Regions from separate parts of the Pseudomonas sp. 2FE genome, predicted to be linked through region 3. Evidence: predicted binding sites of a transcription regulator. Region 3 holds the regulator's gene; each other region holds the start of a gene.
The links. The regulator sigma-54, encoded in region 3, starts transcription at its own class of promoters, with help from an activator protein. The targets are predictions, from matches to a motif close to ANTGGCATNNANNTTGCTNT.
Positions count from the first base shown of each region.

Region 1: a site for sigma-54 is predicted at 3,812-3,831, ahead of nirB (nitrite reductase large subunit NirB). Genes of this name have one in related genera too.
Region 2: a site for sigma-54 is predicted at 5,314-5,333, ahead of glnA (glutamate--ammonia ligase). Genes of this name have one in related genera too.

Region 1 covers NZ_SCMO01000001.1:785,992-794,032, reverse strand. Annotated here, with positions in the region: gene FFS12_RS03785 (thioesterase family protein) at 1-352, shown strand, start outside; gene FFS12_RS03780 (nitrate/nitrite transporter) at 765-1,976, shown strand; gene FFS12_RS03775 (bifunctional protein-serine/threonine kinase/phosphatase) at 2,001-3,671, shown strand; gene nirB (nitrite reductase large subunit NirB) at 3,984-6,425, shown strand; gene nirD (nitrite reductase small subunit NirD) at 6,575-6,901, shown strand; gene FFS12_RS03760 (nitrate reductase) at 6,892-8,041, shown strand, end outside.
Region 2 covers NZ_SCMO01000003.1:98,287-106,327, forward strand. Annotated here, with positions in the region: gene FFS12_RS07795 (YkgJ family cysteine cluster protein) at 117-512, shown strand; gene FFS12_RS07800 (DUF808 domain-containing protein) at 593-1,528, opposite strand; gene typA (translational GTPase TypA) at 1,703-3,514, opposite strand; gene thiI (tRNA uracil 4-sulfurtransferase ThiI) at 3,644-5,098, opposite strand; gene glnA (glutamate--ammonia ligase) at 5,435-6,838, shown strand; gene FFS12_RS07820 (DUF4124 domain-containing protein) at 7,003-7,557, shown strand; gene FFS12_RS07825 (DUF4124 domain-containing protein) at 7,561-8,041, shown strand, end outside.
Region 3 covers NZ_SCMO01000018.1:16,085-24,125, reverse strand. Annotated here, with positions in the region: gene lptC (LPS export ABC transporter periplasmic protein LptC) at 1-374, shown strand, start outside; gene lptA (lipopolysaccharide transport periplasmic protein LptA) at 361-918, shown strand; gene lptB (LPS export ABC transporter ATP-binding protein) at 918-1,643, shown strand; gene FFS12_RS19580 (RNA polymerase factor sigma-54) at 1,789-3,297, shown strand; gene hpf (ribosome hibernation-promoting factor, HPF/YfiA family) at 3,381-3,689, shown strand; gene ptsN (PTS IIA-like nitrogen regulatory protein PtsN) at 3,705-4,169, shown strand; gene rapZ (RNase adapter RapZ) at 4,189-5,043, shown strand; gene FFS12_RS19560 (HPr family phosphocarrier protein) at 5,063-5,335, shown strand; gene pmbA (metalloprotease PmbA) at 5,389-6,735, opposite strand; gene yjgA (ribosome biogenesis factor YjgA) at 6,831-7,349, shown strand; gene tldD (metalloprotease TldD) at 7,448-8,041, opposite strand, start outside.

The DNA.
Region 1 (8,041 bases), on a different contig from region 3:
CCTGGCCAACGACTCGATGATCTCGATGATTTCCGAGGCGCGGGCGCGCTTTCTGTTCGAGTTCGGCATTGCCGAAACCGAGGCCAACGGCACCGGCATCATAGTCACCGACCTCGCCACCACCTACAAAGCCGAGGCCCATGCGCGCGACCAGCTGCTGTTCGAAGTCGGCGTGATGGACTTCAACAAGTATGGCGGCGACATCATCTTCCGCATCAGTCGCCCCGCCGACGGCACGCAGGTGGCCATGGCCAAGTCCGGCTTCGTGTTCTTCAACTACCAGCAGTCGAAGGTGGTGCCGATGCCAGAGGCGCTGCGCAGCAGCTTCCCGCAGGTCAACTGGCTCGACTGAACCTTGCGCACCACAAGCAGGCGCTATGCCGCTAGCGCGCCCCGTTATGCACCACAGAAAACCCAGCACCCCCGACAAACCCGCGCCAAACCGGCACCGAGTAACTTGGCCCAACGCTTGCATTCAAGTAAGCACCGGTAACCAAAGGCGGTTACCTACTCACGACAAAGGCGTCGCCTCTTCCTGCTCCGGCAGTGTTGAGGCGACGCCTTTGTCGTTTCCGCCCCACCGACCGGGGCGGGTGGGTGAGCCGCGATCCGGGCACCCGCCTTGCACCCTTATTGCTCCTGACGTGGCGTTTGCCACATGCGCCGGTCACAAGCCAGCGTTTCCCGGTCACTGGTGGCGGCTTGTCCACGACCAGGCTCAAACCCGTGACCGGGTTCTTTCACAGCCGGTTACGAGGTGTCTGATGAATACAAGTTTCTGGAAAGCTGGCCACGCTCCGACGCTGTTCGCCGCCTTTCTCTATTTCGACCTGAGCTTCATGATCTGGTACGTCCTCGGTCCGCTCGGTGTGCAGATCGCCACCGACCTCGGTTTGACCACTCAGCAGCGCGCCATGATGGTCGCCACGCCCATCCTCGCCGGTGCGGTGCTACGTTTTCTGATGGGCCTGCTGGCCGACCGCACCTCGCCCAAGAGCGCCGGGCTGATCGGTCAGGTCATCGTCATCGGCGCCCTGACCGTCGCCTGGCTGCATGGCGTGCACAGCTATGAACAGGCGCTGCTGCTCGGCCTATTCCTCGGCTTCGCCGGCGCCTCCTTCGCCGTCGCCCTGCCGCTGGCTTCGCAGTGGTACCCGCCGCAGCACCAGGGCAAGGCCATGGGCATCGCCGGCGCGGGCAACTCCGGCACGGTGCTGGCGGCGTTGTTCGCCCCGGTGCTGGCGGCCAGTTTCGGCTGGAGCAATGTGTTCGGCCTGGCGCTGATTCCGCTGCTGCTGACCCTGATCATCTTCGCCGGCGTCGCCCGCAACGCCCCGGAACGTCCGGCGCCCAAGTCCATGGCCGACTATTTAAAGGCCCTGGGTGACCGCGACAGCTGGTGGTTCATGTTCTTCTACAGCGTGACCTTCGGCGGCTTCCTCGGCCTGGCCAGTACCCTGCCCGGCTACTTCCACGACCAGTACGGCTTCGACCCAGTGAAGGCCGGCTACTACACCGCCGCCTGCGTGTTCGCCGGCAGCCTGATGCGCCCACTGGGCGGCGCCCTGGCCGACCGCATAGGCGGCATCCGCTCGCTGCTGGTGGTCTACACCCTCGCCTCGCTGTGCATCGCCGCCGTCGGCTTCAACCTGCCCAGCTCGACGGCCGCCCTGGCTCTGTTCGTGCTCGCCATGCTCAGCCTCGGTGCCGGCAACGGCGCGGTGTTCCAGCTGGTGCCGCAGCGCTTTCGCAAGGAGATCGGCGTGATGACCGGGCTGATCGGCATGGCCGGCGGCATCGGCGGATTCCTGCTGACGGCCGGGCTTGGCGCCATCAAGCAATCGACCGGCGAATACCAACTGGGCTTGTGGCTGTTCGCCAGTCTCGGCATCCTCGCCTGGGTCGGCCTGTATGGTGTGAAGCTGCGCTGGAGAACCACCTGGGGCTCGGCAGCAATGACCGCCGCCCGGGTCTGAACCTACGCCAGTGAAGAGCACTCAATGAGCCTGCGACTAACCTTCGGCGAAGCCACTGCCACCGGCCCCCGGGCGGAAAACCAGGATGCCATCCGCGTGGTCACCCCGGCGCCCGCCCTCGCGACGAGCAAGGGTTACCTGTTCGCCCTCGCCGATGGCGTCAGCCAGTGCGCCGATGGCGGGCTTGCCGCGCGCACCACGCTGCAAGCTCTGGCACTGGACTACTACTCCACCCCGGAAACCTGGGCCGTGGCGCACTCGCTGGATCGCCTGCTGATTGCCCACAACCGCTGGCTGCAAGCCAATGGCGGCGGCCAGCCGCTGCTCACCACCCTCAGCGCCCTGGTCATGCGCGGTCGCCGCTTCACCCTCGCCCATGTCGGCGACTGCCGCGCCTATCGCTGGCATGGCGGGCAACTGGAGCGCCTCAGCGAGGACCATGTCTGGGAGCAACCCGGCATGCAGCATGTGCTCAAGCGCGCGCTGGGGCTCGACCAGCATCTGGTGGTGGACTACCTCGACGGCGAACTGCAACGGGGCGAGAGCTTCCTGCTGCTGACCGATGGCGTCTGGGCCACGCTCGGCGATGCCGGCATCCTGCGCATCCTGCACGACGAACAGGAGCCGACCGCCGCCTGCCAGGCGCTGGTCAGCGCCGCGCACCTGGCCGGCAGCCAGGATAATGCCAGCGCCCTGTTGGTGCGGGTGGAACAGCTGGCGCAGGGTGACCTGGCGGACACCCTGGCCCAACTCAAGCACTGGCCGCTGCCGCCGCGGCTGCGCGAAGGGCAACACTTCGAAGGCTGGGAGGTCGAGCGCCTGCTCGGCGAAACCCGCCAGTCGCTGCTCTATCGCGTGCGCGACTCCCAGGACCGCCGCTGGCTGCTGAAAACCCTGCCACCCAGCCGTCACGACGAACCGCTCGCGGGCCCGGCACTGCTGCAGGAAGAGTGGTTCCTGCGCCGCGTGGCCAGTCGCCACTTTCCGGAAATCCACCCGCAGCCGCAGCGCCAGCACCTCTACTACGTGATGCGCGAATACGCCGGCGAAACCCTCGCCGAGCACCTCCAGCAGAGCGGCCCGCTGGGCCTGTCGGCGTGGCTGGAGTTGGCCCCGCGCCTACTCAAGGCACTCGGCGTGCTGCACCGGCGCAATATCCTGCACCGTGACATCAAGCCGGAGAATCTGCTGTGGGGCGACGACGGCGAGCTGCGCCTGCTCGACTTCGGCCTGGCCTATTGCCCGGGGTTATCCCAGGACACCGCCCACGAACTGCCGGGCACCCCCAGCTATATCGCCCCGGAAGCCTTCGCCGGCGTCGTTCCGGATGCCCGTCAGGACCTCTATGCCGCCGGCGTCACCCTCTATCATCTGCTGACCGGGCACTACCCCTATGGCGAGATCGAGCCGTTCCAGCACCCACGCTTCGGTGCGCCGACGCCGGCCAGCCGCTACCGCCCCGACCTGCCAGGCTGGCTCGACGAACTGCTGCTCAAGGCCGTCGCCAGCGACCCCGGCCAACGCTTCGAAACCGCCGAGGAGTGGCTGCTGGTGCTGGAACAGGGCGAACGCCAGACGCTCAAGGTGCGCCCGCGCCCGCTGCTAGAGCGCGAGCCGCTGAAGGTCTGGCGCACGGTGGCCCTGCTGTCCCTGCTCTTCAATCTGGCGCTGCTGGTGCTCAGCTTTAAATCCTGAGCGGCCCCTAGCAGGCAGTCGCCCCTGCCTGACGAGGCAATGCACCAGAACAGCGCAAACCGCCTCAAAGAGGGGCGCCACTCATCCCTCAGGCCGTTCGAAAATCGCCTAAAACCTTATAAAAATCAGCCATTTGAAAAATTGGCACGGCATCTGCTTTAGCTAACCTAACAATACATAAGAGTGCAGCCCTCAGCGTGGAGAGCGGCACTTCCCGGCAGATCGGGACAAGGACAAAGGCGTCCTCGCTAGGTAACTGGCGGGACGCCTTTTTTGTTTTCCGACTTTCGGTATCCGTGACGGAGAGGAACCATGAAAAAACTCAAACTGGTAATGGTCGGCAATGGCATGGCCGGGGTAAGGACCCTGGAGGAGCTGCTCAAGCTCGCCCCCGATCTCTACGACATCACCGTCTTCGGTGCCGAACCGCACCCGAACTACAACCGCATCCTGCTCTCCCCGGTACTGGCCGGGGAGCAGAAGTTCGAAGAGATCGTGCTCAACGACCTGAACTGGTACAGCGAAAACGGCATCCAGTTGATGCTCAACCGCAAGGTGGTGCAGATCGACCGGATCAAGCGCCGGGTGATCGCCGATGACGGCAGCGAAGCCGAGTACGACCGCCTGCTGATCGCCACCGGCTCCAACCCCTTCGTGCTGCCGATCCCTGGTAACAAGCTCGAGGGCGTGATCGGCTACCGCGACATCGCCGACACCCAGGCGATGATCGACACCGCGCAGACCCACAGCCACGCGGTGGTGATCGGCGGCGGCCTGCTCGGCCTGGAGGCCGCCAACGGCCTCAAACTGCGCGGCATGGATGTAACCGTGGTGCATCTCGGCGACTGGCTGATGGAACGCCAGCTCGACCCCACCGCCGGCAAACTGCTGCAAACCGCCCTGGAAGCCCGCGGCCTGAAGTTCAAGCTGCCCAAGCACACCGCGGAACTGATCGGCAATGAAGACGGCCGCGTCTGCGCCGTGCGCTTCGCCGACGACGAAGTGATACCGGCGGATCTGGTGGTGATGGCGGCCGGCATCCGGCCCAACAGCGAGCTGGCGGAAAAGTCCGGTATCCCCTGCAACCGCGGGATTCTGGTCAACGACACCATGCAGACCTTTGATCCGCGCATCTACTCGGTCGGCGAATGCGCCAACCACCGCGGCATCGCCTACGGCCTGGTGGCGCCCCTGTTCGAGCAAGCCAAGGTCTGCGCCAACCATCTGGCCCAGCTGGGCTTCGCCCGCTATCAAGGTTCGGTGACCTCGACCAAGCTGAAGGTCACCGGCATCGACCTGTTCTCCGCCGGCGAGTTCATGGGCGGCGAAGGCACCGAGACGATCACCCTCTCCGACCCCATCGGCGGCGTGTACAAGAAGCTGGTGATCAAGGACGACATCCTGGTCGGCGCCTGCCTCTATGGCGATACCGCCGACGGCGGCTGGTACTTCCGCCAAGTGCGCGAGAACCACAACGTCGCGCAAATCCGCGACCACCTGATGTTCGGCGAAAACGCCATCGGCGACGTCGGCCACCAGGGCCAGGACAAGACCGCGAGCATGCCAGACAGCGCCGAGATCTGCGGTTGCAACGGCGTGTGCAAGGGCACCATCGTCAAGGCGATCCAGGAAAACGGCCTGTTCAGCGTCGACGAGGTGAAGAAGCACACCAAGGCCGCCAGCTCCTGCGGCTCCTGCGCCGGCCTGGTCGAGCAGATCCTGATCAGCACCGTCGGCGGCGCCGCCGATGTGAAGCCCAAGAGCGAGAAGGCCATCTGCGGCTGCAGCGATCTCAACCATGGGCAGATCCGCGCGGCGATCCGCGAGCAGCACCTGATCAGCATCGCCGACACCCTGCGCGCGCTGCACTGGACCACCCCGAACGGCTGCGCCACCTGCCGCCCGGCGCTGAACTACTACCTGCTCTCGACCTGGCCGGGCGAAGCCAAGGACGACCCGCAGTCGCGCCTGATCAACGAACGCGCCCACGCCAATATCCAGAAGGACGGCACCTACTCGGTGGTCCCGCGGATGTGGGGCGGCGTGACCAACCCGTCCGAGCTGCGGCGCATCGCCGACGTGGCGGACAAGTACAACGTGCCCATGGTCAAGGTCACCGGCGGCCAGCGCATCGACCTGCTGGGGATCAAGAAGGAAGACCTGCCGGCCGTCTGGAAAGAACTGGATATGCCCTCCGGCCACGCCTACGGCAAATCCATCCGCACCGTGAAGACCTGCGTCGGCAGCGAGTTCTGCCGCTTCGGCACACAGAATTCGACCCAGTTGGGCATCGATCTGGAGCACGATCTGTTCAACATGTGGTCGCCGCACAAGGTCAAGCTGGCGGTCTCCGGCTGCCCGCGCAACTGCGCCGAGGCCGGGATCAAGGACGTCGGCGTGATCGGCGTCGACTCCGGCTGGGAGATGTATATCGGCGGCAACGGCGGGATCAAAACCGAGGTCGCGGAGTTCTTCGTCAAGGTGAAAACCGCCGATGAGGTGCGCGAATACAACGGCGCCTTCCTCCAGCTGTATCGTGAGGAAGCCTTCTACCTCGAACGCACCGTGCATTACCTGCAACGGGTCGGCATGGACTACATCAAGCAAGCCGTGGTCGAGGACGCCGAAAATCGCCAGGCGTTGAATGCGCGCCTGCAGTTCTCGCTGTCCTTCGAGCAAGACCCGTGGAAAGAGCGGATCGAGCAGCCGCAATTGAAGAAAGAGTTCGACCGCATTCCGGTAGCAGCCATCTAACGCATTTGCCCCTCTCCCTCCGGGAGAGGGGTCAGGGGTGAGGGAAACACTCACCCCTCTTAAGTAAACAATGCCCGCAGTTTCCCTCATCCGGCCTGCGGCCACCTTCTCCCAGAGGGAGAAGGGAAAAACATGCAGGAGAACGATTTATGAATTGGTTAGATATCTGCGCCCTGGAAGAGATCAACGTGCTCGGCTCGCGCATAGTCGCCGGACCGAAAGGCGATATCGCCATCTTCCGCGCCGCCGACGATGAGGTGTTCGCCCTCGACGACCGCTGCCCGCACAAGGGCGGCCCGCTATCCCAGGGCTTGATCTACGGCAAGCGCGTGGCCTGCCCGCTGCATAACTGGCAGATCGATCTGGAAAACGGCGAAGCCCTGGCCCCGGATATCGGTTGCGCCCACAAACATGCGGCCAAGGTCGAGAACGGTCGTGTGTTTCTGGCGCTGAAGGAAGCAGCGCCATGCGTCTAAATACTGAAACTCAAGTCACCGCATCCACCTGCTGCTACTGCGGCGTCGGCTGCGGCGTGCTGATCGAGCACGACGGTGAGCGTGTGCTGGGGGTAAGCGGCGACCCAGCCCACCCCGCCAACCTCGGCAAACTCTGCAGCAAAGGCGCGACCCTGCACCTGACCGGCGACCTGGCTGCCCGCGCGCAGCACCCGGAACTGCGCCTGGGTAAAGCCCTGGCCCGTTCGCGCACTAACTGGGATTCGGCGCTGGATCACGCGGCCAAGGTATTTGCCGAGACCATCCGCGAACACGGCCCGGACAGCGTGGCCTTCTATGTCTCCGGTCAGTTGCTGACCGAGGACTACTACGCCTTCAACAAGCTCGCCCGCGCCTTGGTCGGCACCAACAACATCGATAGCAACTCACGGCTGTGCATGTCCTCGGCCGTGGTTGGTTACAAACGCAGCCTCGGCGCCGATGCGCCACCCTGCAACTACGAAGACCTCGAGCAGAGCGATTGCGTGCTGATCGTCGGCAGCAATATGGCCTTCGCGCATCCCGTGCTCTTTCGCCGCTTGGAAGAAGCCAAGGCCAAGCGCCCGGACATGCAGGTCATAGTGGTCGACCCGCGACACACCGACACCTGCGAGCTGGCCGACCTGCACCTGGCGATCCAGCCGGGCACCGACGTCGCGCTGTTCCACGGCCTCCTGCATATCCTGATGTGGGAAGGCTGGCTCGACCGGCGCTTTATCGATGCGCACACCGAAGGCTTCGAGGCCCTGAAGACCCTGGTGCGCGACTACAGCCCGCAGATGGTCAGCGAGCTGTGCGGCATCAGCCAGGAGAACCTGCAAGCCTGCGCCAAGCTCATCGGCCAGGCGCCGAGCTTTCTCTCGCTGTGGTGCATGGGGCTGAACCAATCGAGCGCCGGCAGCGCGAAAAATAGCGCGCTGATCAACCTGCACCTGGCCACCGGGCAGATCGGCCGCCCGGGTGCCGGCCCCTTCTCGCTCACCGGCCAGCCGAACGCCATGGGCGGCCGCGAAACCGGCAGCCTGGCCAACCTGCTGCCCGGCCACCGCGAGGCGGCGAATGCCGAACACCGCGCCGAAGTGGCCAGCGCCTGGGGCGTCGATGCCCTGCCGGAAAGCCCCG
Region 2 (8,041 bases), on a different contig from region 3:
TGCGCCGCACAGGTTCAAAACAATCCAGCCAGTGCAACCAGCCGGCAGATGGTTGTTCACAAATTCGCCAGCCCCGCTATCATGCCGCGCCCAGAACGCCCTGCAGGTGTGGATAAATGACCAAGCTGTTGATCGTCGGTGCCGAGCTCGATCGCACGGACACCTGGATCAAATACGAAAGAACCATGTGCAGCAGTTGCGTTTCCAGCTGCTGCACCATGCCGGTGGAAGTGCGCTTCACCGATTTGCTGCGCATCGGACTGGTGCAGGAGTTCGAACGCGGCGAGCCGCCCAAGCAGATTGCCAAGCGCCTGATGAAAGAGGGTGTGGTCGAGCGCTTCAACCAGAAATATGGCATCTACACCCTGACCCGCATGGGCAATAACGACTGCCTCTATCTGGATCGCAAGACGCGCCTGTGCAGCATCTACGACCAGCGCCCAGACACCTGCCGCAATCACCCGAAGATTGGCCCACGGCCTGGCTATTGCGCCTACAAGCCGAAGGCCTGAGGACCTGTTCATGATCTGCTGTGCGTCGGCCCTGCGCGATGCCCAGCTCGGCTGAACATCGCGCAGGGCCGCTGGCGGTTTCAGCCTTTGCCGGCCGGGATCAACCGCTTCACCAGGCTCACGCCCGCCAGCACCAGCGCACCCGCGGCGATCCCCACCAGGGCATTCAACAGAGTCGGCAGTACGACTTTCAGCACACCCCCTATCCCCGGCACGGCGCCGGCCATCTGAGCCAGATGCTGGAGCGGCTCATGGGCGCCCGGCATGCCGTGGGTCAGGATGCCGCCGCCGACCAGGAACATGGCCGCCGTGCCGACGACGGACAGGCCCTTCATCAGGTAAGGCGCCGCGCGCAGTAGGCCGCCCCCGATGGCCCGGGCCAGCCCGCTGCCCTTTTGGCTGAGATACAGCCCCAGATCGTCCAGCTTGACGATGCCGGCCACCAGGCCATAGACGCCGACCGTCATGCTCGCGGCGATGCCCACCAGCACCGCCACCTGGGTGCCGAAGGCGGCGCCCGCCACAGTCCCCAGGGCGATCACTATGATCTCGGCGGAGAGGATGAAGTCGGTACGGATCGCGCCCTTGATCTTGTCCTTCTCGAAGGCGAGCAGATCGACCTCGGGGTCGGCCAGCGCCTCGGCATGCGCCGCATGCTCGGTCTGATCCTCCGCTTCGCTGTGCAGCCACTTGTGCGCCAGCTTCTCGAAGCCCTCGAAACAGAGGTAGGCACCGCCCAGCATCAGCAGCGGCGTCACCGCCCAGGGTGCGAATGCGCTGATGAGCAACGCCGCCGGCAGCAGAATCAGCTTGTTCAACGCCGAGCCCTTGGCCACCGCCCAGACCACCGGCAGCTCGCGGTCGGCCTTGACGCCGGCAACCTGTTGGGCATTCAGCGCGAGGTCATCGCCCAGCACTCCCGCGGTTTTCTTCGCGGCCACCTTGGTCATCGCCGCCACGTCGTCCAGCACGCCGGCAATATCGTCAATCAGGGTCAGCAGGCTGACTCCAGCCATGTCGGGATTCCTTGGAAAAGTTGAGGGATGCCATCGGGCATCGACAGGATGCTGGATAGTACACGGCTGCCAAAACGCCAGGGGCACGCCTCAGCGACTATTCGCTTAGCCAAAAAAAATCCCCGCCATCAAGGATGGCGGGGATTCTTACTCACGCGTGCAGCGAGCTAAGGCTTAGCCTTTGCTCGAACGCTTGCGCAGGTTCTCGTCGAGGATCTTCTTACGCAGACGGATCGATTTTGGCGTGATTTCAGCCAATTCGTCGTCTTCGATGAACTCCAGCGACTGCTCCAGGGTGTAGCGGATAGGCGGAACCAGAGCGATGGTTTCGTCTTTACCGGAAGCACGCATGTTGTCGAGCTTCTTGCCTTTGGTGGGGTTGACGCCCAGGTCGTTGTCGCGGCTGTTGATGCCGACCAACATGCCTTCGTACACGTCATCGCCATGGCCGAGGAACAACTTGCCACGCGCTTGCAGAGTTTCCAACGAGTAAGTCAGTGCCTTGCCGGTCGCAGTCGAAACCAGCACGCCATTCTGACGGCTGGACATGTCGCCAGACTTCATCGGGCCGTAGTGGCTGAAGATGCTGGTCAGGATGCCGGAACCGGAAGTCATGGTCAGGAACTGGTTACGGAAACCGATCAAGCCACGGGCCGGAATGGTGTACTCGAGACGAACGCGGCCCTTGCCATCCGGAACCATGTTGCTCAGGTCGCCTTTACGCAGACCCATTTGCTCCATCATGGAACCCTGGTGCTGCTCTTCCAGGTCGATGGTGACGTTCTCGAAGGGTTCCTGCTTGACGCCGTCAACAGTCTTGATGATCACTTCAGGACGGGAAACACCCAGCTCGAAGCCTTCGCGACGCATGGTTTCGATCAGTACCGAGAGGTGCAGCTCGCCACGACCGGAGACCTTGAACTTGTCAGCGCTATCGCCTTCTTCAACGCGCAGGGCCACGTTGTAGAGCAGCTCCTTGTCCAGACGCTCCTTGATGTTACGGCTGGTGACGAACTTGCCTTCCTTGCCGCAGAACGGCGAGTCGTTGACCTGGAAGGTCATGCTCACGGTCGGCTCGTCAACGGACAGCGGGGTCATGGCTTCGACGTTGAGCGGATCGCACAGGGTGTCGGAGATGAACAGTTGGTCGAAACCGCTGATGCAGACGATATCGCCAGCCGCTGCTTCTTCAACGTCAACGCGGTGCAGACCGTGGTGCCCCATCAACTTGAGGATACGGCCGTTACGGCGCTTGCCATCGACGTCGATGGCCACCACCTGGGTGTTCGGCTTGATGCGACCACGAGCGATACGGCCGATGCCGATAACGCCGAGGTAGCTGTTGTAGTCCAGTGCGGAGATTTGCATCTGGAACGGACCGTCACGGTCGACTTTTGGAGCCGGAACGTTGTCGACGATGGCCTGGAACAGCGGAGTCAGGTCTTCAGCCAGATTGTCGTGCTCAAGACCGGCCAGGCCGTTGATCGCCGAGGCGAAGACGACCGGGAAGTCCAGTTGCTCTTCGGTCGCGCCGAGGTTGTCGAACAGGTCGAGCATTTGATCGACGACCCAGTCCGGACGTGCGCCCGGACGGTCGACCTTGTTCACCACCACGATCGGCCGCAGGCCGGCCTGGAAGGCCTTCTGGGTCACGAAACGGGTTTGCGGCATCGGGCCATCAACGGCGTCGACCAGCAGCAGAACCGAGTCGACCATGGACATCACGCGCTCGACTTCGCCACCGAAGTCGGCGTGGCCGGGGGTGTCGACGATGTTGATGTGGTGGCCATTCCAGTTGATCGCGGTGTTCTTCGCGAGAATGGTGATACCGCGCTCTTTTTCCTGGTCGTTGGAGTCCATCAGGCGCTCGGTGTCGAGTTCGTTACGCTCGAGGGTGCCGGACTGGCGCAGAAGCTTGTCGACCAGGGTGGTTTTGCCATGGTCAACGTGGGCGATGATGGCGATGTTGCGTAGATTTTCGATCACTTTTGCATCTCGATCAGAGGATTCGGTTCGCCGCTAAGTTTAGGCGGCCAGTATGAAGAATGAGTGGCTCAACAGCCCCGTCGGTCGGGGGGGCGGTGGCGGATACTGCCGCCAAACAGACCCGGCGTCTTATGCCGGACGATAAACGCGCACATTGGCATGCCCCTCGCTGAGCAAATGGTGGGCATGCAGGCGGCTCATCACGCCTTTGTCGCAATACAGCAGGTACTGGCGGGTATCATCCAGTTCCTTAAAGCGACTGTTGAGTGCGAAGAACGGCAAAGGTTGGACCTCGATACCGTTCAGCTCCAGCGGCAGGTCTTCCTGAGCATCCGGATGACGGATGTCCAGGACGATCTGCCCAGGCAAGGCTTCACTCACTTCCTCAACCTGGATGTCTTCGCCCAACTCGTCGATCACCCGGTCGATCGGCACCAGGCGAGCGCGCTCCAAGGCGCGCTCCAACACGGCCATATCGAACTGGGCCTCTTCATAGACGACGCGTTCGGGCTTGGCGCGGGTGGTCGGGTTCACCGAAATCACCCCGCAATATTCCGGCATATGCTTGGCAAACTCGGCGGTACCGATCTGCGTCGCCATGTCGATGATGTCTTGCTTGTGGCTGGCGATCAGCGGGCGGATCACCAACTTGTCGGTGGCCCGGTCGATCACCGCGAGATTCGGCAGGGTCTGGCTGGACACCTGGGAAATCGCCTCGCCGGTGACCAGCGCGTCGATATCCAGGCGATCGGCGATAGTACTGGCGGCGCGCAGCATCATACGCTTGAGCACCACCCCCATATGGCTATTATCGACCTTGCCGAGAATCTCGCCGAGCACTTCCTCGAACGGCACGCTGACGAACAGCACCCGCTGCGAGCGGCCGTACTTGTCCCAGAGGTAGTGCGCCACCTCCATCACCCCCAGTTCATGGGCACGGCCACCGAGGTTGAAGAAGCAGAAGTGGCTGACCAGCCCGCGGCGCATCATCTGATAGGCCGCTACCGTCGAGTCGAAACCGCCGGACATCAGCACCAGCGCGTGCTCGATGGCGCCCAGCGGATAACCGCCGATGCACTCATGCTGATGATGGATGACGAACAGCCGCTGGTCGCGAATCTCCAGGCGCACCACGACTTCCGGCGCTTTCAGGGAAATCCCGGCCGCCCCGCACTGCTGACGCAGCTGGCTGCCGACATAACGCTCGACATCCATCGAGCTGAAGCTGTGCTTGCCGGCGCGTTTGCAGCGCACGGCAAAGACTTTGCCCGGCAGCAGGTCGGCGTAATGCGCCTTGCATTTCTGCACCATGTCATCAAAATCAGCCAGCGGGTATTCGTTCACCTCGAGGAACTGGCCGATACCCGGGGTACGGGTCAGGCGCTCGATCATCTCGCGCAGCACTTTCGGCTCGGTCAGTTGGGTCTCGACGTCGAGATTGTCCCACACGCCGTCCACCACCAGGTCTGGGTCCAGGTCGCGCAGCACCATGCGAATGTTCTTCGCCAGCTGGCGGATAAAGCGCTTACGCACCGGCCGGCTTTTGATGGTGATTTCAGGGAAGACTTTAACGATAAGTTTCATGAAAACAGCGCGCGTGAGGCCAGCCGAAAAAGAGGGGGCAGGATTATAGCGGAAATTGCTCAAGGTTTAACCAGCTATCGAGCACAAAGATCTGCTGCGCACCAAAACAACGCATAGCGATTCTTTATCGCTCCATATCAGTGCACAAGCCCGGCCGAATTGGCCACACAGCCCCCGTCACGCCTGACTTTCACGGACCAAGCCCACTTCAGGGCACTGGCATGCAATTTGCTCCCTTGTGAGGCAGGTTGCCCTGGCGGAGTATGCCCGCCCGGCTTCACCCGTTTATTTTTGGGGGCTAACCCTGACCCAGCCCCCATCCATCTGGAGGACACCATGTCGAAGTCGCTTCAACTCATCAAAGAACACGACGTGAAGTGGATTGATCTGCGCTTCACCGACACCAAAGGCAAACAGCACCACGTGACCATGCCGGCCCGTGATGCGGACGACGATTTCTTTGAAATCGGCAAGATGTTCGACGGCTCCTCCATCTCCGGCTGGAAAGGCATCGAAGCCTCCGACATGATTCTGCTGCCGGACGACAGCACTGCCGTGCTCGACCCGTTCACCGAAGAGCCGACCCTGATTCTGGTCTGCGACATCATCGAACCCTCGACCATGCAAGGCTACGACCGCGACCCGCGCGCCATCGCCCACCGCGCCGAGGAATACCTGAAGAGCACCGGTATCGGCGACACCGTATTCGTTGGCCCGGAACCTGAATTCTTCATCTTCGACGAAGTGAAATTCAAATCCGACATTTCCGGTTCCATGTTCAAGATCTACTCCGAACAAGGCTCCTGGATGTCCGACGCCGACATCGAAACCGGCAACAAAGGTCACCGCCCAGGCGTTAAAGGCGGCTACTTCCCGGTTCCGCCGTTCGACCATGACCACGAAATCCGTACTGCCATGTGTAATGCCATGGAAGAAATGGGCCTGGTCATCGAAGTTCACCACCACGAAGTGGCGACTGCCGGTCAGAACGAAATCGGCGTGAAGTTCAACACCCTGGTAGCCAAGGCTGACGAAGTTCAGACCCTCAAGTACTGCGTGCACAACGTCGCCGACGCCTATGGCAAAACCGCGACCTTCATGCCGAAGCCGCTGTACGGCGACAACGGTTCGGGTATGCACGTGCACCTGTCCATCGCCAAAGATGGCAAGAACACCTTCGCCGGCGAAGGCTATGCCGGCCTGTCCGATACCGCCCTGTACTTCATCGGCGGCATCATCAAGCACGGTAAGGCCCTGAACGGCTTCACCAACCCGGCCACCAACTCCTACAAGCGTCTGGTTCCGGGCTTCGAAGCGCCGGTCATGCTGGCCTACTCGGCACGCAACCGCTCCGCCTCGATCCGTATCCCCTACGTTTCCAGCCCGAAAGCCCGCCGCATCGAAGCGCGCTTCCCGGACCCGGCCGCCAACCCCTACCTGTGCTTCGCCGCGCTGCTGATGGCGGGCCTGGACGGCATCCAGAACAAGATCCACCCCGGCGATGCCGCCGACAAGAACCTCTACGACCTGCCACCAGAAGAAAGCAAGCTGATCCCGCAAGTCTGCGGCAGCCTGAAAGAAGCGCTGGAAGAACTGGACAAGGGCCGTGCGTTCTTGACCAAGGGCGGCGTATTCAGCGACGACTTCATCGATGCCTACATCGAACTGAAGAACGAAGAAGAAATCAAGGTGCGCACCTTCGTGCACCCGCTGGAATACGACCTGTACTACAGCGTCTAAGCCAGTAGCACCTGCGCAAGCAGCGTGGTTAGAGGCCTCCTTCGGGAGGCCTTTTTTATTTGGCAATTTTTATTTGCTTGGGCGCACAGCTATAGAGGTATGAACTTGCCAGCGCCGCCCGCCAATGCAAGGCTAAGCAACACACCCTCAACGGGAAACCAGCCATGCGCCTCACGCTTACCTGTCTGCTGCTTGCCTTGGCCTTGCCGGCCGCCGCGCAGATCTACAAATACACCGACGCCAACGGCAACACGGTGTACACCAACCAGCCGCCTGACGGCGCCCCGAGCGAGACCGTCAAACTGCCGCCCACCAATAGCGTGGAAATGCAGGCCCCGAGCGCGTCCACCGCCGACACGGCGAATACCCAGGCGCCGAAAGCCGCTTACAGCCTGCTACAGCTGACCGACCTGCCTTCCGAGGAGGCCCTGCGCGCCAATAACGGCACCTTCAGCGTCGGCGTGCAGCTGCAACCGCGCCTGAGCCCAGGCCACCGTCTGCGCCTGCTCCTGGACGGCAAACCCTATGGCCAGGCGAGCAATCTGCCGCGCCTGCAACTGAGTAATATCCCGCGCGGCGAACACAGCCTGGCGGTGGAAGTCCTCAGCGGCGAGCAGTCGCTGCAACAAAGCGCCACCGCGACCTTTACCGTGCAACGCGTCAACACCAGCAGCCCAGCGCTGCGCCCCCCCGTACCCACACCGAAGCCAGCCCCCTAAAACATGCGATTTCTCCTGCTTTGCCTACTGCTGATCGGCCTGCCGGTTGCCGCCGAGGTCTACACCTATATCGACAACGAGGGTAATCGGGTCTTCACCGACCGCCCCAAGCCAGGCAATGCCAAGCGCATCGAACTGGCCCCGTCCAACGCCATGTCGGCCAGCCCTGCCCCTTCGCCACCCGCGCCGGTGCAGGCCGCTCCAGCCGCCGCGCCGCCGGCCTATCAGCTCCTGCGCATCCTGGTCCCCGAGCCGGATGCGACGGTCCGCGACGGCGCCTCCGGCGACCTGATCGTCACCGCCACCAGCGAGCCCAGCCTGCTAGCCGGGCATAACTACCGCCTGCTGCTCGATGGCCAGACGGTGGGCGAACCCAGCCGCAGTCCGGTCTTCCCGTTGAGCAATCTGCCACGCGGCACCCACCAATTGGCCGTGGAAATCCTCGACGGCAACGGCCGCACCCTGGAGCGCACGCCGACCCAAC
Region 3 (8,041 bases):
TGACCTCCGACAAGGTCGAACACCTCAAAGCCAGCGACACCAGCCTGATGACCCGCCCAGACCTGCAACTTTATCGCGGCACCCCACAGCCTTGGCATGTAAGCAGCGCCCGCGGCGAAGTGTCGCCGGGGGGCACCGAAGTCGAACTGATCGACGCCGTGCGCGTCGAGCGCACGGACGCCAAAGGCCGTCCGACCCTACTCACCACCAGCCGATTGACCGTGTTCCCCGACAAGGAATATGCGCAGACCCAGCAAGCCGTTAGAATCGAGGCGGCCAACGGGGTGACCACGGCACAAGGAATGAAAGCGTACTTGAATGACGGCAGGATGCTCCTGCTGTCCAACGTAAGAGGCCAGCATGAGGTTCGTTAACACTTTGTCTCTCCGGACCCTCCCCCTTCTGCTCAGCTTGAGTGCCGCACTTGGAAGCGCGAGCGCCTGGGCACTGCCGACCGACCGCGAGCAACCGATTCGCGTGCAAGCCGACAGCGCAGAACTCGATGACAAACAAGGCGTAGCGGTATACCGCGGCGACGTCGTCATTACCCAAGGCACCCTGAAGATCACCGGCAACACCGTGACCATCACGCAGACCGCCAACGGCGATATCGAGGTCTTCACCGCCGTCGGCACACCGGCGTATTACGAGCAGAAACCCGCTGCCGACAAGCAGATCGTCAAGGCTTACGGCCTGACTATCCAGTATTTCGCCGCCAACGAGCGCATCGTGCTGATCGATCAAGCCAAGGTAGTGCAGGAAGGCAATACCTTCGAGGGCGAGAAAATCGTCTACGACACCCAGCGCCAGATCGTCAACGCCGGCCGCGCCACCGGCGCCAACGTGACCTCGCCGCGCCCGCGCATCGATATGGTGATCCAGCCGAAGAACAAACCCGCCGAGCAGAAGGCGCAGTAATGGCCATCCTGAAAGCCCAACACCTGGCCAAGAGCTACAAGGGCCGCCAAGTCGTGCGCGACGTCAGCCTGTCGATTGAGAGCGGGCAGATCGTCGGCCTGCTGGGCCCGAACGGCGCCGGCAAGACCACCTGCTTCTACATGATTGTCGGCCTGGTTAACGCCGACCAGGGCCGCGTACTGATCGATCAGCAGGACGTCACCCATCTGCCCATGCACGGCCGTGCCCGCGCCGGCATTGGTTATCTGCCGCAAGAGGCCTCGATCTTCCGCAAGCTCTCGGTCGCCGACAACATCCTGGCGATCCTGGAAACACGCAAGGATCTCGATCGTGCCAGCCGGCGCCAGGCCCTGGAAACCCTGCTGCAGGAATTCCATATCAGCCACATTCGCGACAACCTCGGCATGAGTCTGTCTGGCGGTGAACGCCGCCGCGTGGAGATCGCCCGCGCCTTGGCCACCGCACCCAAGTTCATCCTGCTCGATGAGCCCTTTGCCGGCGTTGATCCGATCTCGGTCGGCGACATCAAACAAATCATCCACCATCTCAAGGCCAAGGGTATTGGCGTTTTGATCACCGATCACAACGTGCGTGAAACCCTGGATATTTGCGAAACCGCCTACATCGTCAACGACGGCCAATTGATCGCCGAAGGTGATGCCGAGACCATCCTGGCCAACCAGTTGGTGAAAGAAGTCTACCTGGGCCACGAGTTCCGCCTGTAGTTTGCGCAACCGCCCACTACAGAGAATGTGCGAGGGCTAGGCAAACCCCTCGAGATCAGGCATATAATTTGCTTCCTGGTGGCGCGTTGGCGCCCTGTAGTGGATGGCGCATGTGCGCCGGCGAATAAGGTCCTAAGCCCCCTCCATGAAACCATCGCTCGTCCTTAAAATGGGCCAGCAGCTGACGATGACCCCGCAGCTGCAACAGGCCATCCGCCTCCTCCAACTGTCGACCTTGGATCTGCAACAAGAGATTCAAGAGGCCTTGGAGTCGAATCCTATGCTCGAGCGCCAGGAAGACGGCGACGACTTCGACAACACCGACCCCCTGGCCGATGGTGCGGAGAGCGCCCCCGCCGCGCCCAACCCGGAGGAGTCCTACCAGGAAACCAGCTATCAGGAGTCCGCCCCCACGGTCGACAACCTGGAAGAAGGCGAATGGAACGAGCGCATCCCCAGCGAACTGCCCGTCGACACCGTCTGGGAAGACATCTACCAGACCAGCGCCAGCAGCCTGCCCAGCAACGATGATGATGAGTGGGACTTCACCACTCGCACCTCGGCCGGCGAGAGCCTGCAAAGCCACCTGCTCTGGCAGCTCAATCTGGCACCGATGTCCGACAAGGATCGCCTGATCGCCGCCACCCTGATCGACTGCATCAACAATCAAGGCTATCTGGAAGAAACCCTGGAAGAGGTGCTCGAAGCCTTCGACCCCGAACTGGATATCGAACTGGACGAAGTGGAAGCGGTACTGCATCGCATCCAGCAGTTCGAGCCCGCCGGCATCGCCGCCCGCGACCTGCGCGAATGCCTGCTGCTGCAACTGCGCCAGCTGCCCGCCAAGACGCTCTGGCTGAGCGAAGCCCAGCGCCTGGCGGGCGACTACCTGGACTTGCTCGGCAGCCGCGACTACAGCCAGTTGATGCGCCGCATGAAGCTCAAGGAAGATGAACTGCGCCAAGTGATCGAGCTGATTCAAAGCCTCAACCCGCGCCCCGGCTCACAGATCGAAGCCAGCGAACCGGAATACGTGGTACCCGACGTCATTGTGCGCAAGCACAACGAACGCTGGCTGGTGGAGCTTAATCAGGAAGCCATGCCGCGCCTGCGGGTCAATCCGCAATACGCAGGCTTCGTACGCCGCGCCGACTCCAGCGCCGACAACACCTTCATGCGCAACCAGTTGCAGGAAGCCCGCTGGTTCATCAAGAGCCTACAGAGCCGCAACGAAACCCTGATGAAGGTCGCCACGCAGATCGTCGAGCACCAACGCGGCTTCCTCGATTATGGCGACGAGGCGATGAAGCCCTTGGTCTTGCACGACATCGCCGAAGCCGTGGGCATGCACGAGTCGACCATCTCGCGGGTGACCACGCAAAAATTCATGCACACACCGCGCGGCATTTACGAGCTGAAATACTTCTTCTCCAGCCACGTCAGCACCTCCGAAGGCGGTGAATGCTCGTCTACCGCGATCCGCGCAATCATCAAAAAACTAGTCGCTGCGGAAAATGCGAAAAAGCCGTTGAGTGACAGCAAGATCGCTGGTTTACTGGAGGCACAGGGCATTCAGGTGGCCCGTCGCACAGTCGCCAAATACCGCGAATCCCTCGGGATAGCGCCTTCCAGTGAACGTAAGCGACTGCTGTAACGGCTACACTGATCCAAGCCAAAGTGTTCCGGTGGCAGGCCCGTTAGCCTGTCTCTTACACACGGCAATAAGGAGAAAGCGGTATGCAAGTCAACATCAGTGGACATCAACTGGATGTGACCGACGCCCTACGCGCCTACATCGACGAGAAACTCGAACGAGTAGAGCGCCACTTCGGAAAAATCACCAACGTGCAGGTCACCATGGAGGTCGAGAAGCTCAAACAGAAAATCGAAGCGACCCTGCACATCGCCGGCGGCGAAGTCGTCGCCCGCGCCGAACATGACGACATGTACGCAGCTATCGATCTGCTCACCGATAAGATCAACCGCCAACTTATCAAGCACAAGGAAAAGCAGCAGGGTCGCCTGCAAGGCGCCCCGGCGCGCTGACACCATCCCCTACTCATGATTCGACTTGAAAACATACTGACCCCCGGCCGTTCCCTGGTGAACGTGCCGGGCGGCAGCAAAAAACGTGTCCTCGAACAAATCGCCAACCTGGTCGCCCGCGAATTGCCCGACCTGGATGGACAAGACATTTTCGAGAGCCTGGTCGCCCGCGAGAAGCTTGGCTCAACCGGTTTCGGCAATGGCATCGCCATTCCACATTGCCGCCTGCCTGGCTGCGTATCGCCGATCAGCGCCTTGCTGCGCCTCGACGCCCCGGTAGACTTCGATGCTATCGACGGCGCCCCAGTAGACCTGCTGTTTGTCCTGCTAGTGCCAGAGGCCGCCACCGATGAGCACCTGGAGCTCCTGCGCCAGATCGCCAGCATGCTCGACCGTAGTGAGGTACGCGCACAGCTGCGCCACGCACAGAGCAGTGACCGCCTGTACCAGGTAGTAGTGGACGTGCAGAACGGCCGCTAGGCGGAGGCGGAGCCTAATCATGCGTTTGATCATCGTCAGCGGCCGCTCCGGCTCGGGTAAGAGCACCGCCCTCGATGTCCTCGAGGACAACGGCTTCTATTGCATCGACAACCTGCCGGCCGGCCTACTCCCGGAACTGGCCGAGCGCGCCCTGTTGCACACCGAGCTGTTGCAGCCGCTGGTGGCCGTGTCGATCGATGCGCGCAACCTGCCGAGCCAGCTCAAGCGCTTTCCCGAACTGCTCGACGAAGTGCGCGCCCGGCACATCCAATGCGACGTGCTGTACCTCGACGCAGACGAAGAAACCCTGCTCAAGCGCTTCTCCGAGACCCGTCGCCGTCACCCACTGACCACCGCCGAGCGCTCGCTGGCCGAAGCCATTCACGACGAAAGCCTGCTACTCGGCCCGATCATCGATCTAGCCGACCTGAAGATCGACACCACGCATCTCAACCTCTACCAACTGCGCGACACACTCAAGCTGCGCTTACTGAATAAGCCGGAACCGGGTACCGCGTTCCTGGTCGAATCGTTTGGCTTCAAGCGCGGCATGCCGGTAGATGCGGATCTGGTCTTCGACGTGCGCTGCCTGCCTAATCCGTATTGGAAGCCGGAGCTGCGCGAGCACTCGGGCCTCGAGCCATCCGTCGCGCAATACCTGGCCGCGCAGCCGGATGTCGAAGAGATGTTCCAAGACATCCTCGCCTACTTGGTAAAATGGCTGCCGCGCTTCGCCGCAAGCAACCGCGCCTATGTCACCATCGCCATTGGTTGCACTGGCGGACATCACCGCTCGGTGTATCTGGCCGAGCGACTTGGCCAAGCGTTGAAAAAACCCTTAAAGAATATTCAGGTTCGCCACCGCGACCTTTAGTAGAAGGACTTAAACAGCGATGCCCGCCTGTGAAATCACCATCATCAACAAGCTTGGCCTACACGCGCGCGCGGCCGCCAAGTTTGTCGGCGTGGCCGGGCGCTTTCCTTGCCAGGTGCGCGTCGGTCGTGCGCCGGAGTGCTACGTGGATGGCAAAAGCATCATGGCGGTCATGATGCTGGCCGCCGGTAAAGGCACCGCGATCCACCTGCACACCGAAGGTGAGCAGGACGATGACGCCTTAAATGCGCTGATCGAATTGATCAACAACCGTTTCGACGAAGGCGAATAGCTCAGCCGCGAGGTGGGCAAATCGCCGCAGCGCTATGCCCACCCGAGGTTCCGTCAGCTCCCCGCCACCATCATCCGCTCGATCAATACCGAACCCGTACGCACATTGCTGCGCAGTTCCAGGTCGCTACCCACCGCCAGAATCTGCTTGAACATATCGCGCAGATTGCCGGCGATAGTGACTTCCTGCACCGGGAACTGGATCTCACCGTTCTCGACCCAGAACCCACCGGCACCGCGCGAGTAGTCGCCGGTCACCAGATTCAGCCCCTGCCCCATCAGCTCAGTGACCAATAGCCCACGGCCCATGCGCCGGATCAACGCCGCCTGGTCATCCTCGCCATGGCTGACGAACAGGTTGTGCACGCCACCGGAATTCGCCGTGCTTGGCAGGCCCAGCTTGCGCCCGGAGTAGGTACCGAGGATGTAGGAGCGCAACTCACCGCATTCGACGAAGGACTTGGCGTAGGTCGCCAGGCCATCGCCATCGAACGCCGCGCTGCCCAGCGCCCGCGGGATATGCGGACGCTCATCGAGGCTCAGCCATTGCGGAAACAGCTGCTGGCCCAAGGCGCCTTCGAGAAAGGACGATTTGCGATACAGGTTACCGCCGGAGATCGCCGAGAGGAAATGACTGAACAAGCCGGTGGCCAGCTCTGCGGCAAACAGCACCGGCACCTCGCAGGTCGGCACCGGACGCGCGCCCAAGCGGCTGACCGCTCGCTCGGCGGCACGCCGGCCGATACTGGCGGCATCGGCCAGATCCTCGCCACGCCGGTTGACGTCATACCAATAGTCGCGCTGCATCAACCCGTCGGCTTCGGCGATCATCACGCAACTCAGGCTCTGCCGGGTGCTGGCGTAACCGCCGACAAACCCATGGCTGTTGCCATAGACGCGGCAGCCCTGGTGCGTATTGAGGGTGGTGCCGTCGGCGTTCTTGATCCGCTTATCCGCGGCAAAGGCCGCCGCCTCACAGCTCAGCGCCCGTTCAATGGCCTGCTCCGGGGTGATATCCCAGGCATGGTAGAGATCCAGATCCGGCAAGTCGCGCGCCATCAGCTCAGGATCGGCCAGCCCGGCACAGTCGTCCTCGGAAGCATGCTTGGCGATTGCCAGGGCCGCGGCCACAGTCTCGTGGATCGCCGCGTCACCGCTCGCCGAGGTACTCGCCGAGCCCTTACGCTGACCGACATACAGGGTGATACCAAAGCCCTGATCGCGGTTGAACTCCACCGTCTCCACTTCGCCCTGGCGCACCGAAGTGGACAAGCCCTGCTCCACCGATACCGCGACCTCACAGGCACTGGCGCCTTGCTGCTTGGCCTCGGCAATAATCCGCGCGACCTGCGCCTGCAATTCCGGCAAGGCCTGGGGGCCGACTACGTCTGCTGCACTCATAACCCACTCCACTTCTCAAGGTCAGTCACCCGACCGGGCCGGACAAGCGGCCCTCGACTCGTTATCATGGCGACGTTTCCAACTGGATCAGCCCCATGTCTGAATATTCCGACGACTTCTCCGAGGAGAAGAGCAAAACCCAAGTCAAACGTGAGCTGCATGCTCTAGTAGACCTCGGCGAGCGCCTGACAACCCTCAAACCCGACCTGATCGCGCGCTTGCCGTTGACCGACGCCCTGCGTCGCGCCCTGGCCGAAGCGCCGAAGCATACGGCGAACATCGCCCGTAAACGGCACATCCAGTTCATCGGCAAGCTGATGCGCGATCAGAACATCGACGAAATCCTGGTCCTGCTGGACCAACTGGATGCGTCTACCCGTCAGTACAACGAACGCTTCCACGGCCTGGAGCGCTGGCGCGACCGCTTGATCAACGGCGGCGACGACGTTCTCGAAGCCTTTGTCGGCGATTATCCGCAGGCTGACCGGCAGCATTTGCGCCAACTGATCCGTCAGGCCCAGCACGAAACGGCGCACAACAAGCCACCCGCCGCCACGCGCAAAATCTTCAAATACATCCGCGAACTGGACGAGAGCAAACGCGGTCTGCGCTGACCAAGCGCTTGCCCAATGGACGGATCTCTACGGCAAAAACGCCGCCACGCTGGGCCGGTTGGTGGGTTACGGCCAAAGGCCTAACCCACCCTACGCTCCTACGCGCCTGTACCGCCCACGGTAATCGCATCAATTTTCAGCGTCGGCTGGCCGACGCCCACCGGCACCGACTGGCCGTCTTTACCGCAGGTGCCGACACCGCTGTCCAGCGCCAGATCGTTGCCGACCATCGACACCCGGCCCATGGCTTCCGGGCCGTTACCAATCAGCGTGGCGCCTTTGACCGGCGCGGTGATCTTGCCATCCTCGATCAAGTACGCCTCGCTGGTGGAGAACACGAACTTGCCGCTGGTGATATCGACCTGACCGCCGCCGAGGTTGGCGCAGTAAATGCCCTTCTTCACCGAGGCGATAATCTCTTGCGGGTCGCTCTCGCCGGCCAACATATAGGTGTTGGTCATCCGCGGCATCGGCAGGTGCGCGTACGACTCACGCCGGCCATTGCCGGTGGCGGCCACGCCCATCAGACGCGCGTTCAACTTGTCCTGCATATAGCCCTTGAGCACGCCGTTTTCGATCAGCGTGGTGCACTGGGTCGGCGTGCCTTCGTCGTCCAGGCTCAGCGAACCGCGGCGCCCCGCCAGGGTGCCGTCGTCGACTATGGTGCAGAGGCTGGAGGCCACTTGCTGGCC